One region of the Streptomyces sp. GbtcB6 genome, then DNA from elsewhere that is predicted to be linked to it. Evidence: predicted binding sites of a transcription regulator. Region 1 holds the regulator's gene; the other holds the start of a gene.
What was found. Region 1 encodes HspR, which represses chaperone genes until heat shock. Its sites were predicted from a motif close to TTGAGNNNNNNNNNCTCAA; they were not measured.

Region 1 (7,311 bases):
AGCTCGTCTACCAGACCGAGAAGTTCCTCAAGGACAACGAGGACAAGGTCCCGGGCGAGATCAAGACCGAGGTCGAGGCCGCCATCGAGGAGCTCAAGGAGCACCTCAAGGGCGAGGACACCGCCGAGATCCGTACCGCCACCGAGAAGGTCGCGGCCGTCTCCCAGAAGCTGGGCCAGGCCATGTACGCCGACGCCCAGGCCTCGCAGGCCGCCGCCGGCGGTGCCGGTGCCCCCGCCGGTGACGCCGCCGACGACGTGGTGGACGCCGAGATCGTCGACGACGAGCGCAAGGACGGTGCCGCGTGACGGAGGAGACCCCGGGCTTCGAGGAGAAGCCCGACGTCCCCTCCGGCGCCACCCCCGACGACGCCGCGCCGAAGGCCGCTCCCGCACAGGGGGCGGCCCCGGCCGGGGACTCAAGCGCACAGCTCGCCGGTCTGACGGCCCAGCTGGACCAGGTGCGCACCGCGCTCGGCGAGCGCACCGCGGACCTCCAGCGCCTCCAGGCCGAGTACCAGAACTACCGCCGCCGGGTGGAGCGCGACCGGATCACGGTCCGGGAGATCGCCATCGCGAACCTCCTGACCGAACTCCTGCCCGTGCTCGACGACATCGGCCGCGCGCGGGAACACGGCGAACTGGTCGGCGGTTTCAAGTCGGTGGCCGAGTCGCTCGAGACGGTCGCGGCGAAGATGGGCCTGCAGCAGTTCGGCAAGGAGGGCGAGCCCTTCGACCCGACGATCCACGAGGCGCTGATGCACAGCTACGCGCCGGACGTCACCGAGACGACGTGCGTGGCCATCCTGCAGCCCGGGTATCGCATCGGCGAGCGCACCATCCGCCCCGCGCGGGTGGCGGTCGCCGAACCGCAGCCGGGAGCGACGGCGGTGAAGGCCGAGGGGGCCGACGAGGCCCCGGCGGCCGGCGACGAGAAGGACAACGGCCCTGAGGAGGGCTGACGCGATAAGTACCGAGCGGAAGGAGGGGCGTCGGGGATGAGCACCAAGGACTTCATCGAGAAGGACTACTACAAGGTCCTCGGCGTCCCCAAGGACGCCACCGAGGCCGAGATCAAGAAGGCGTACCGGAAGCTCGCCCGCGAGTTCCACCCGGACGCCAACAAGGGCAACGCCAAGGCCGAGGAGCGCTTCAAGGAGATCTCCGAGGCGAACGACATACTCGGCGACCCCAAGAAGCGCAAGGAGTACGACGAGGCCCGCGCCCTCTTCGGCAACGGCGGCTTCCGCCCGGGGCCGGGCGCGGGCGGCGGCAACTTCAACTTCGACCTGGGCGACCTCTTCGGGGGCAACGCCCAGGGCGGGGGCGGAGGCTTCGGCGGGGGCGGCGGCTTCAGTGACGTCCTCGGGGGCCTGTTCAACCGGGGTGGCGGCACGGCCGGCCGTACCCAGCCGCGGCGCGGCCAGGACATCGAGTCCGAGGTCACGCTCAGTTTCACGGAGGCCATCGAGGGCGCCACGGTCCCGCTGCGGATGTCCTCGCAGTCCCCCTGCAAGGCCTGTTCGGGCACCGGCGACAAGAACGGCACCCCGCGGGTGTGCCCGACCTGTGTCGGCACCGGCCAGGTGGCGCGAGGATCCGGAGGCGGCTTCTCGCTCACCGACCCCTGCCCGGACTGCAAGGGCCGCGGCCTGATCGCCGAGCACCCCTGCATGGAGTGCAAGGGCAGCGGCCGCGCCAAGTCGTCCAGGACCATGCAGGTCCGCATCCCCGCCGGGGTGACCGACGGCCAGCGCATCCGCCTGCGCGGCAAGGGCGCGCCGGGCGAACGCGGCGGTCCGGCGGGCGACCTGTACGTGATGGTCCACGTCGACACCCACCCGGTGTTCGGCCGCAAGGACGACAACCTCACGGTGACCGTCCCGGTGACCTTCACCGAGGCGGCGCTCGGCGGCGAGGTCAGGGTGCCCACCCTGGGCGGCCCGCCGGTCACCCTGAAACTGCCCCCGGGCACGCCCAACGGCCGCACCATGCGCGCCCGTGGCAAGGGCGCGGTCCGCAAGGACGGCACCCGCGGCGATCTGCTGGTCACCGTCGAGGTGAGTGTCCCGAAGGACCTGTCGGGGAAGGCTCGTGACGCGCTGGAGGCGTATCGCGAGGCGACCGCGGGCGAGGACCCGCGGGCCGAGCTGTTCGAGGCCGCGAAGGGAGCATGACAGAGATGGACGGCCGTCGACGTAACCCGTATGAACTGACCGAGGAGACCCCGGTCTACGTCATCTCGGTGGCGGCCCAGCTCTCCGGACTGCACCCGCAGACGCTGCGCCAGTACGACCGCCTGGGCCTGGTCTCCCCGGACCGCACGGCCGGGCGGGGCCGCCGCTACTCGGCCCGCGACATCGAACTGCTCCGCCAGGTGCAGGCGCTGTCGCAGGACGAGGGCATCAACCTGGCCGGCATCAAGCGCATCATCGAACTGGAGAACCAGGTCATCGCGCTCCAGCAGCGGGTCGCCGAACTCCAGGCGGCGGTCGACGGCGCGGCGGCCGCGATGCAGCAGCGCGAGGCCGCCGTCCACGCCTCCTACCGCCGCGACCTGGTCCCGTACCAGGAGGTGCAGCAGACCAGCGCACTGGTGGTGTGGCGGCCGAAGAAGGCGAAGGACTAGCAGCACCTGTGAGAAGGGCCCGGAGGCCGTGGACCTCCGGGCCCTTTCCCGTGCCGGTCACGGCTCCAGGATCGCCGACTCCGCGCCCGGCGCCGACTCCGTGCCGTCGGCGTACAGCGCGGTCACCCAGTAGTGGTGGGTGGTGCCGCGGGCGGCCGTGGTGTCGTCGTACGAGCGCTCCGTCGTGGTCGCCAGCTTCTCGTACGTCTGCGTGGCCGGGTTCCAGCGGTAGACCTGGTAGCCCGTCGCCGAGTCGACGGCGTTCCACGACAGGCCGACACCCGAGTCGGTCGGGTCCGCCGTCAGGGTGAGCGGGGAGCCCTCCGGGGTCGCCACCGACGGGGTCAGGTCCAGCTCGTCGACGGCGACCGCGGTCACGGGCCCCAGCCATCTGCTGGAGTTGTTCGCGTTGTCGATCGCGTCCACCCAGTAGCAGGCGTGGTCGCCGTCGGGCAGCCGTACATCCCGGTAGTGCGAGGTGGACGGGGACAGCCACGCCCACTCCGAGCCGGAACAGACCTGCTCCTCGCCCTCCTCGCCGAGGACCGTGCCCCGGTAGACCGCGTACCGCTTCAGGTCGGGCTCGGTGTTGTCGTCCCAGTCCAGCTCGACGCCGTACTCCGTGGCCCTCGCGGTCAGGCCGGTCACCTGGGCGGGCGGCTTGTCCGATTCCAGCGTGGTGACGGTCGCGGTGTTGGAGAGCGAGGACACGTGGGGCCACTGCACGTTCGCCACCGCGTAGTGGTACGTCGTGCCCTCCTCGGCCGAGAAGTCGCCGCAGCTGTACCGGCGGGACCCGTCGGAGAGGGTGGTGAAGGTGGTCGTGCAGGTAACCCACTGCGCCGTCGAGGTGTCCACGGGCAGCGTGGTCGAGCGGTAGACGCGGAACTCGCCGTACGGGGCGTCCTGAGGCTTCATCGTCCACTGGAGGGTCGCGCTGCCGATGCCCGCGGTCGCCGTGAGCTCGCGGGGTGCGGCCAGCGGGCGGGTCACCGTCCGGAGGTCGGTGAACGGCGATACGTGGCCCGAGCCGTCCACGGCCGCGACCCGGTACTTGGCGATCTCGCCACGTGCGAGCGTGTCGTCGGTGAGGCTCACCGTGTAGCTGAGGTCCCAGGACTTGGTGACGACGCCGTAGAAGTCGGTCCGCTCCACCCGGTACTTCACCGCGGCGTGCACCCCCGACCAGCTCAGTTCGGCGCCCGTGTCGGTGGCGGAAGCGGTGAACTGGGCGGGTGCCTGCAGCACGGTGCTGGTGACCAGGGCGTCGGCGGTGCCGGTCGACTCGTTGCCGGCCTTGTCGTAGGCGCGGATCTCGTAGTAATAGAGGGCGCCGGTCGCGGGCGGGGCGTCGGTCAGGGACGCCGCCGTCGCCGTCCCCGCCTTCGTCCAGCTGGTGCTGCCCCGCACGCGCCGGTAGACCCGGTAGCCGGCGAGGTCCATCTCCTGGTTCTTCGTCCAGCTCAGCTTCGTCGTGTTGGCGTCGCTGTCGTAGGACACCAGCGGATCCAGCGGGGTGAGGGGCCTGACCTTGTCGACGGCGGCCGAAGTCCTCGGGGTGTACGTGAACTTGACCTTGGCGGCGCCGGTCCAGTTGGCGTAGTCGACGCGGAGGGTGTGCTTGCCCTTGGGGACGGTGACGTTGACGGTCTTGGCGACGGTCTTGGTGGTGTTCTTCCACAGGTCGATCCTGCGGGTGCCGTCGAGGTAGACGCGGATGCCGTCGAGGCCGGAGGCGGCGAGGGCGAAGGGTCCGCCGGAGCCGAAGTCCCGGGTCACGGTCCAGCGGACGCCGAAGTCGTCCTTCGGGAGGCCGGACGCGGGGGCTCCGCTCCAGCTCTCGTCGATCGCGGAGTCGCAGCCGGTCTTCTTCGGGGTGCCCTTGAACGTGGTGTTCGCGAACAACTGCCGCTTGAAGATCGGGGAGGTGCAGGCCGTGGCCGCCGAGGCGGTCGCGGTGGCGCCGCCGAGCAGGGTGCCGGCGGTGGCGAGCACCACGGCGGCGGCCGTGGCGGTTCTGGCTGGCTTCATTCGATCCTCTGGTCGTATCCGTACGGCGGGCCGACCCGCTCGTGATCACGACTCGTGAGGAAACGACTTGGTTGTACTGATCTTTGCCTGCGCATGAACTCCCTTTGGATGGAGGGTCCGTAAAGAGTGTTTGGAGGGGGTTCCGCTCCTCCTTCACAGGTGCAGCGGAGCGTGGTGTTGCGCACTCGTTAAGTAGTTCCGCTTGACGTCGGGTGTGGCGTACGCGTTGGCTTTTGAGACATCTGGGTCGCAAAGCAGCCCACGTCCGGAACGCACCTGAAGTGAGCCCCCGTATGCGTCGTATAGCCATGTTTGTGGCCGCGTCCACGATGACCCTTTCGCTTGCCGGCTGCGGCATGCTCAACGCGACAGGATCGTCGACCACCGCGACCCCGACGAAGGGCAACGACATCACGGTGGGCGTGCTGATGCCGGACAAGATCAACACCCGGTACACCAACTTCGACTACCCGATCATGAAGGCGAAGATCGCCGAGCTCACCAACAAGCAGGGCCAGGTCGACTACCAGAACGCCGCGTCGACCGCCTCCACGCAGGCGAAGCAGATGCAGAAGATGATCGACGACAAGGTCGACGTGATCATCCTGGACTCGGTCGACTCGCACGCCATCGCCGGCACGGTGAAGAAGGCCAAGGAGGCGGGCATCCCGGTCATCGCCTACGACCGTCTCGCCGAGGGCCCCATCGCCGGCTACGTCTCCTTCGACAACGAGCTGGTGGGCGAGGTGCAGGCCCGTACGCTCCTGGAGGGCCTCGGCAGCAACGTCGACACCTCCGACAAGGTCATCATGGTCAACGGCTCGCCGACCGACCCGAACGCCAAGCAGTTCAAGACGGGCGCCCTGTCCGAGCTGACCGGCAAGGTGACGATTCCGACAGGGGCCATGTTCGACACCAAGGACTGGGACCCGGGTATCGCCCAGCAGGAGGTCACCAAGGCGATCGGCTCGATCGGCAAGGACAACGTCGCCGGCGTCTACTCCGCCAACGACGCGATGGCGGGCGGCATCGTCAAGGCTCTCAAGGCGGCCGGCGTCACCACCATGCCGCCGATCACCGGCCAGGACGCGGACCTCGACGCCATCCAGCGGATCCTCATCGGCGAGCAGTACATGACGGTCTACAAGCCGTACCCGGACGAGGCCGAGGCCGCCGCCGAGATGGCCGTCTACAAGGTGCAGGGCAAGGACATCCAGTTCGACGCGCTCACCCAGGACACCGTCGACAGCCCGACCAACAAGAACATCCCCTCCCAGCTGGTCCAGGTCAACGCCGTGACCAAGAGCAAGATCAAGGACACCGTCGTCGCGGACGGCATCTACAAGATCTCGCAGATCTGCACGGCCGCGTACAAGACCGCTTGCGCGGAGGCGGGCCTCAAGTAGAGCCCTGCCGACGGCCCCGTTCCCGATGCAGGGAACGGGGCCGCTGTGGGCGCGCCGGGCGGGGTGTCACTTACCGGCGCTGGCAGGGTGCCGCTGCGCCCACCCGTGCCGCCCTGCGGCACGCCTGCCCGCAGCTATGCAGCTGACGCGACTGCAGCGCCCCGTAAGGGGCGCGGGGAACTGCGCGACCAGCCCCCACGGCCCCGCAGACGGCTACGCGACCCTCGTGAACTCCACGGTCACCTCCGGCGCCCCTCCCGGCACCCCCCGGTAGATCCCCTTATGGGGCGTGACGTCGTCGTAGTCCCGACCCCGGCCGACCACCACATGGTCCTCCCCGGCCCGCACCCGGTTCGTCGGGTCGTACCCGCACCAGTCGCCGGCCCAGTACTCGATCCACGCGTGGCTCTGCCCGGCGACGGGCCGGTTCGGTTCCGCCTCCCGCTCCGGGTGCAGGTACCCGGAGACGTACCGGGCCGGCAGCCCCAGCCCCCGCAGCAGGGCGATGGTGAGGTGGGTGATGTCCTGGCAGACGCCCGCCCGCTGCTCCCACGCCTCCGCGGGGGAGGTGTTCACGCCGGTCGCCCCCGGCAGGTAGGCCACCCGGTCGGCGACCATCCCGGAGACGGCCACCGCGGCCTCGTGCGGCCCCAGCCCCGCCGCCGCGGCCCGCGCCTTCTTCACCAGCTTCTTCGGCACCGACGTACGCGAGGTCGGGCCCGCGAACTCCAGCAGCCGCGACCCGGCGGCCCGTTCGGCCAGCTCCGCCCAGTCCGGCGCGGCCGGCAGCGGCCCCGGCGCCGAGGTCTCCACCAGGCTCGACGCGGTGATCGTCAGATCCTCGTGCGGCTCCAGGAGATCGAAGCCGGTGACCTGGGTGCCCCAGTAGTCCCAGTACGACCAGACGGCGGTCGCCGGCTGCACGGTGACCCGCGCGTCCAGGGTGGTCTGCCCCGGCAGGGTCAGCGGGGTCATCCGGACCTCGTTGTGCGAGGAACTGGCGGGCTGGGCGTAGGGGACCCGGGTGGTGTGCCGGATCCGGAGGCGACGAGCCATCTCAGGCTCCTTCCTGGGCCCACTCGACGGGCCCCTGGTACGGGAAGAACCGCTCCGCCACCGCGTCGGCGGACGCCATGCAGGCCTGCTGGAGGTCGCGCAGCAGGATGGGCAGCTGCTCCTCCAGGGAGGCGGTGTCCAGGTATTCGAGGCGGGTGCGGGCCCGGCCGACGGGGGAGCGGGCGGGGTC
Region 2 (7,311 bases), on a different contig from region 1:
GTCGGTGCCGCCCTCGGCTCTCAGCGCGGAGAGGGCCGCGGTGAACTTGCCGGACCGTTCCAGGTCCTCCTTCGTCGCGGCGGGCAGCACGGTGCGCACCCCGTGGTCGAAGGTGATGATGCCCAGACAGTCCGTGGGGCGGAGCCGGCCGTAGATGGTGTGCAGGGCGGACCTGACCGTGTCGAGTTTCTCCCCGTACATCGAACTGCTGGTGTCCACGACGAAGACGAAGTTGACGGGGAGCGGCTGGGCGGCGGGGCCGGGATCGGACGGGGTCGAGCCCGCCTTGAGCGCGATCTCCACGAAGTGGGTGGTCGCCTCGTTGGCCTTGAACTCACCGGAGACGGCGGCGAGCCCGTGACTCACGGCGACCGCCTCACCGGCTCCCGGCCCGGGTACCTGGCCGTCCCGGGACACCACGAAGTCGTCGAACCGGATGTGCTCCTGACCGATGATGACCCCCTGCTCGATCAGCTCCTTCGCCCCGAGCACGGAACGCGTCCCGAAGGCGTTGTTACGGCGGACGTAGAGACCGTCGTGAGGGAGGGGGCGGGTGGTGTCACGGGGGGTGTGGAAGGGGCCGCTCGGGGGTGAGAAGGAGTAGGGGCCGCGGTGGGGTGCGAGGTAGTTGTAGCTCCTGGTGTCCGGGGCGCTCGGCGGCGCGGATGGGGGGTACGCCGCGGACCTCGGTGCAGCTGGGAAGGGCCGTCCTTCCCGCAACGCTGGGGGAGATTCAGGCAGGAGGTCCTGGTTGGCCTCGTCCGGGGCGAGACGATCTTGCGGGGCGCTGATATTGATGGTGTCTATGTTCTTCGCCGCTATGAGCTCCCCGTCCCCGTCCCCGTGCTGGTGGATGGATTGCACGTACCCGGCCGCCGAGCCCCTGAGACTCCAGGAGACGATCGGCACCCCTCGTCGCAGCCAAGGCCACAACTGCGCGTCCGGAACGAACGGCTCCGGGGCGATCACGTCCGGGTGGACGAGGAACGTCAATGCACGGGCAAAACCACGCGCGCCGGCCCTTCGGGCGGCTGCCCGCCACGCCTCGTCGCTGCCGTCAACCGTGAGTTCGACGTGCAGGCCGAGCGCGTCCGCGACAGTGCGGCAGTCACTCGCCTGCGCCCCGCCGGTCAGGACGACCGCCGAGTGCCCGAGAAGCGGCCGGAGCTTCCGCCCCGTCTCCAGCGTGTCCTGCCCGGGAGAGCACATCCACAGCACCGCCCCTACGCCCAGTAAGCTCCACAGCGCCGCGCCCCTCTCCGGCTGCTGTGCGAACGATCCCGGCTCGGCACGGACCACCAGTACGGCATCGGGATGCTCCGCGAGCAGCGCGTCGACGACCTCCGGCGTCCGTGCGACCGGCTCCAGCAGGGTCAGCCCGAGCGCGGCCGCTCGCTGGCGTGTTTCGGTTATGCGATAGGTCGGCCACTCATGCGTTCCGGCGTCGTAAAGGATCGCCGGCCGCACAGTCGTCCCCGTCGTGTCTTCACTCGGCTCTTCACTCGGCATGAGTTCTCTCCGTCGTACGCGTGGGCAGCGGACACCGGGCCTGCAGCTGCGTCCGGGTGCGCATACCGTCGTCGAACATGTTTTCCGCCCGCAGGCGCCTCAGCCAGGCGTCGAGGTCGGGGCTGAGCCCCGTGCTCTCCTCGGCCAGACGGGAGGCCCGGTCCCGTCCGGCCATGTCGTTGCCGAGCAGCAGGAGCATGATCTTCAGGGCGAGGCTGTACGGGTTCGTCCGGTCGAGCTTCAGGGCCTCCTCGACGTACCCGGAGGCGACCGTGAGATTTCCCCGGGTCAGGGCGATCCGGGCCTTCCAGTACCAGAACTCCTCGGATTCCCGGTCGAGACGCGAAGCCTCCAGGGCGCGTTCCGCCGCGTCGGGCTCGTCGGCCTCCACATGGCGGCGCACCGTCGCCGTCGACCGCCCGGCGCCGGTCCCGGTGCCGTCCGGGCGAGGCGCGCGCGGGCCCGTGGCCACTCGTACCACGATGAGCAGGGCCGCCAGCAGGAACAGCAGCAGCATCCCCACCAGTACCAGGAACTGGAGTACGCCCTTGCTCTCGGCGAGCGTGGCGTAGACGCCGAGGACGGCGACGACGAACGCGAGGACGACCACCGTGCCGAACAGTGCGGAGGCCTGCCCGGAGCTGAGAGTCCGGAACATCCGGTTGCGGATGATGTCGCGTACGAGGTCCCGGTAGAGCAGGTACAGAACGCCGAGGGCTATCCCGCCAAATCCAGCTATTCCCCCGAGGACTTGGAAGAGTTCCACCATGGGAGGGACTGTAGGGCCTCCGATAAGCGTCCGGGACGGGATTCACAGACCTTTCCCGGCAGGTCGACGCCCCGATCGGGGGGTGGAGGCGAGATGAATGTGATCGGATGGGATCCCAAGGACCAGAGTTCGGAAGGATCCATCGTGGCAACCACGCGCACCGCACACACCGTCTGGGAAGGCAACCTCCTCGAGGGCAACGGTGTCATCACCTTCGACTCCTCCGGTATCGGCGAGCAGCCCGTCACGTGGGCCTCGCGCTCCCAGGAGGCGAACGGCAAGACCAGCCCCGAGGAGCTGATCGCGGCCGCCCACTCCAGCTGCTTCTCCATGGCGCTGTCGCACGCCCTGGCCGGCGCCGGCAACCCGCCCACCAAGCTGGTCACGAACGCCGACGTCACCTTCCAGCCGGGCACGGGCATCACCGGCATCCACCTGACCGTCGAGGGCACGGTCCCCGGCCTGGACGAGGACGGCTTCGTCGCCGCCGCCGAGGAGGCCAAGAAGAACTGCCCGGTCAGCCAGGCCCTGACCGGCACCACCATCACCCTGGACGCGAAGCTCGCCTGAGCGTCGTACCCACCGCGATGCCGCGCCCCCTGCTCGTGGGGCGCGGCATTGTTGTTTACGGGGCACCCGGCATTGACAACGGCTCGCTCAAGTTTTGTGCTGGAGTCGGGGAAGCGCCTGGGCGGAGAGGGGACGGACATGGCACGTGCGGTCGGTATCGACCTCGGTACGACGAACTCGGTGGTGGCCCTGCTGGAGGGCGGTGAGCCCACCGTCGTCGCCAACGCCGAGGGTGCGCGCACCACCCCGTCGGTCGTGGCCTTCGCGAAGAACGGCGAGGTGCTGGTCGGCGAGGTGGCCAAGCGGCAGGCGGTGACCAACGTGGACCGCACCGCCCGCTCGGTAAAACGGCACATGGGCGACGCGGCCTGGCGGTTCCCGGAGCGCGGGAGCGTCGACGGCACCCGGTTCCGGGCCCAGGAACTGTCGGCGCGGGTGCTGCAGAAGCTCAAGCGGGACGCCGAGGCCTACCTCGGCGAGGACGTCACCGACGCGGTGATCACCGTACCCGCGTACTTCGACGACGCCCAGCGGCAGGCCACCAAGGAGGCCGGGGAGATCGCCGGTCTGAAGGTGCTGCGGATCATCAACGAGCCGACCGCCGCCGCGCTGGCCTACGGCCTGGACCGGGGCGAGGAGCAGACGGTCCTCGTCTTCGACCTCGGGGGCGGAACTTTCGATGTGTCGCTCCTGGAGATCGGCGACGGCGTGATCGAGGTCAAGGCCACCAACGGCGACACGCTGCTGGGCGGCGACGACTGGGACCAGCGGATCGTCGAGCATCTCGTGCAGCGGTTCAAGGGGCAGTACGGCATCGACCTGAGCAACGACAAGATGGCCGTGCAGCGGCTGCGCGAGGGTGCCGAGAAGGCGAAGATCGAGCTGTCGTCGTCGACGGAGACATCGGTCAACCTGCCGTACATCACCGCCTCCGCCGAGGGTCCGCTGCATCTGGAGGAGAAGCTGAACCGGGCTCAGTTCCAGGAGCTCACCGCCGACCTGCTGGACCGCTGCAAGAAGCCCTTCCACCAGGCCGTCAAGGACGCGGGCGTGCGGCTGTCGGCGATCGACCACGTCATCCTGGTCGGCGGCTCGACCCGGATGCCCGCCGTCACCGAACTGGTCCGTGAACTCACCGGCAAGGACCCGCACAAGGGCGTCAACCCGGACGAGGTGGTCGCGGTCGGCGCAGCCCTCCAGGCGGGTGTCATCCGCGGTGACGTGAAGGACGTGCTGCTGCTCGACGTCACCCCGCTGTCCGTGGGCATCGAGACCAAGGGCGGCATCATGACCAAGCTCATCGAGCGCAACACCACGATCCCGACCCGGCGTTCGGAGATCTTCACGACCGCGACCGACAACCAGCCGTCGGTGGGGATCCAGGTCTACCAGGGCGAGCGGGAGATCGCCGCGTACAACAAGAAGCTGGGTGTCTTCGACCTCACCGGTCTGCCGCCCGCACCGCGCGGGGTGCCCCAGATCGAGGTGGCCTTCGACATCGACGCGAACGGGATCATGCACGTCTCGGCGAAGGACCTGGCGACCGGACGCGAGCAGAAGATGACCGTGACCGGCGGCTCAGCCCTCCCGAAGGACGACATCGACCGCATGATGCGGGAGGCCGAGCAGTACGCGGAGGAGGACCGCAAGCGCCGCGAGGCCGCGGAGACCCGCAACCAGGCCGAGCAACTCGTCTACCAGACCGAGAAGTTCGTCCGGGAGAACGAGGAGCGGGTGCCGGGCGGTACGAAGGCCGACGTGGCGGCGGCGATCGCCGAGCTCAAGGCGCTGCTGGAGCGGGACGCCGACACCGCCGAGCTGCGGCAGGGGGTGGAGAAACTGGCGAGTGTGAGCCAGCGGATGGGGCAGGCCATGTATGCGGCAGCCTCCGGCGGTTCGGCCGAGGAACAGCGGGCGCCCGAGGCCGAGGAGGAGGGAGTGGTGGACGCCGAGATCGTGGACGAGGACAGGGGTACGGGTGGGTGAGGTACCGCCGGGTTCCGCCGTCGTGGCTGATCGCCGTTGCGGCGGGAAAAAGTCTGGTTGCGGGTGGAAAGAGATCAGTTGGTCTCCCAGCCCCGCCGCTCCGGCCGTGGGCCCAGTTGTCTCGGGTCCCTTGACCGGTACACCACGTACGGGCGGAACAGGTACTGCACCGGGGCGCTGAACATGTGGACCAGGCGGGTGCAGGGGACCAGGGCGATGAGGATCATGCCGATGACCGCGTGGACCTGGTACAGGACCGGGACGCCCGCCATGAGCGCGGTGTTCGGCCGGAGGGTGAACAGGCTGCGGGCCCAGGGGGCGATCGTCCCGCGGTAGTCGTAGCCGTCGCCGGAGGCGTGGGTCAGCTTCGCGGTCATGCCCAGCACGATCGCGGCGAACAGGAACAGGTACATGACCTTGTCGTTCGCCGTCGTGGCGTGGAAGACGGGGGCCCGGGTGCGGCGGCGGAAGAGGAGGAGGGCCAGGCCGGCCACCGCGAGGGCGCCCGCGAGCGTGCCGCCGTAGAGGGAGAACAGGTGGTACGTGTGCTCGCCGACGCCCAGCGACCGTGTCCAGGACGCCGGGACGAACAGGCCGACGAGGTGGCCGGCCAGGACGAACAAGATGCCGTAGTGGAAGGCGGGGGAGGCGATGTTCAGGAGTCTCGACTCATAGATCTGGGAGGAGCGGCTGGTCCAGCCGTACTTGTCGTAGCGGTAGCGCCAGACGAGGCCGGCGGCCAGGAGGGCCAGGGCGACGTACGGCAGGGCGCCCCACAGGAGTGTGTTCATGGGCGGACTCCGGTGGGCGCGGCCGGCAGGGTGGCGCAGACCGCGTCCAGGACGGACGCGTACGGGGTGCCGAAGTCGGCGAGGCGGCAGCGGAGTTGTGCCAGGCAGTCGCGGTGCTCGGTGAGCAGGTCGGTGTTGCCGGTGCGGGCCGTGAACTCCAGGACGGCGGGGAGGAAGTCCGGCAGTTCCTCGCCGGTGAACTCCATGCCGTACGCCTTGTAGATGTCCTGGAACCGGACCAGGGACATGCCCCGGCGGCGGGTGTCGCCGTCCCGCCACCAGCTGAGGTAGAGGCTGTGGCGGTTCTTGAAGTCGAAGACCTGCACATAGTGCGCGGCCAGCTCCTGCGGTGGGGTCACCGTCGCGTGATCGGTGAACTCCCGCAGTTGCGGGGCGGCTTCGCGCAGCAGCGGCAGCCGGGCGATGAAGTCGTCGTCCGGGTAGGTCAGACAGAGCGCCGCCGCCTGGTAGAACACCGCGTCCGAGGGCATCAGTCCTCCTTCGCCTCGTCGGGAGTGTCGGCGGTCTGCCGTCTGCGCAGACCGTGGAAGTTCGCCACCGACACCACAGGGAGCAGTTTCCGCCCCGAGTCCTGGCCGAAGGGGCCGTCGCCGCCCATGCCGGGGCCGCCGTCGAAGTCGAGGCTGCATCCGTCGGGCAGCGCGGACTCCTCCAGGCGGCGGGCGTCGCCGACGGCCGCCGTCGGGATCACGTACCGGTCCTCGTACTTGGCGATCGCCAGCAGCCGGTACATCGCCTCGATCTCCTGCGGCCGCATCCCGACCGCGGAGCCGATCGCCGGATCCGGCTCCTCGCCCAGGTTGAGCGCGCGCATGTGGGAGCGCATCGCCGCGAGCTTCTCCAGACAGGCGCGGACCGGGGCGGTGTCACCCGCGGCGAACAGCTCGGCCAGGTAGGCGAGGGGGATGCGCAGGGTGTCGATCGCGGCGAACAGGTTGTCGGCGTCCTCGCCGTCGTGGCCGGTCTCGGAGAGCGCGTCCACGACGGGGGACAGCGGCGGGATGTACCAGACCATGGGCAGAGTGCGGTACTCCGGGTGCAGGGGCAGCGCCACCCGGTACCTGCTGATCAGCGCGTGGACCGGGGAGCGGCGGGCCGCCTCCGTCCAGTCGTCCGGGATGCCCGCCGCCGCGCAGGCCAGCCGCACCGCCGGGTCCTCCGGGTCGAGGAAGACGCCCAACTGGGCCTCGTACAGCGCCTTCTCGTCCTCGGTCGCGGCCGCCGCCGTCACCTTGTCGGCGTCGTAGAGGACCACCCCGAGGTAGCGCAGCCGGCCCACGCAGGTCTCCGAGCAGACCGTCGGCAGGCCGGCCTCGATCCGCGGATAGCACAGCGTGCACTTCTCGGCCTTGCCGGTCGCGTGGTTGAAGTAGACCTTCTTGTACGGGCAGCCGGTCACGCACATCCGCCAGCCCCGGCACCGGTCCTGGTCGACCAGCACGATGCCGTCCTCGGTCCGCTTGTACATCGCCCCGGACGGACAGGAGGCCACGCAGGACGGGTTGAGGCAGTGCTCGCAGATGCGCGGCAGGTAGAACATGAAGGTCTGCTCGAACTCGAACCTCACCTTGTCCGAGGCCTGTTGACGGGCGCGCTCGACCATCGGGTCCAGGTCACCGTGGGCGGGGGCGCCGGCCAGGTTGTCGTCCCAGTTCGACGACCACT

Region 2: a site for HspR is predicted at 2,921-2,939, ahead of dnaK (molecular chaperone DnaK). Genes of this name have one in related genera too.

Annotation. Positions count from the first base shown of each region.
Region 1 covers NZ_JAGXJL010000020.1:143,212-150,522, reverse strand. The annotation lists gene dnaK (molecular chaperone DnaK) at 1-308, shown strand, start outside; gene grpE (nucleotide exchange factor GrpE) at 305-961, shown strand; gene dnaJ (molecular chaperone DnaJ) at 998-2,176, shown strand; gene KVT45_RS30525 (heat shock protein transcriptional repressor HspR) at 2,182-2,628, shown strand; gene KVT45_RS30520 (PA14 domain-containing protein) at 2,686-4,659, opposite strand; gene KVT45_RS30515 (sugar ABC transporter substrate-binding protein) at 4,953-6,065, shown strand; gene KVT45_RS30510 (transglutaminase family protein) at 6,279-7,121, opposite strand; gene KVT45_RS30505 (alpha-E domain-containing protein) at 7,123-7,311, opposite strand, start outside.
Region 2 covers NZ_JAGXJL010000008.1:10,739-18,049, reverse strand. The annotation lists gene KVT45_RS15440 (VWA domain-containing protein) at 1-1,509, opposite strand, end outside; gene KVT45_RS15435 (M48 family metallopeptidase) at 1,499-2,278, opposite strand; gene KVT45_RS15430 (OsmC family protein) at 2,423-2,848, shown strand; gene dnaK (molecular chaperone DnaK) at 2,987-4,834, shown strand; gene narI (respiratory nitrate reductase subunit gamma) at 4,909-5,625, opposite strand; gene narJ (nitrate reductase molybdenum cofactor assembly chaperone) at 5,622-6,116, opposite strand; gene narH (nitrate reductase subunit beta) at 6,116-7,311, opposite strand, start outside.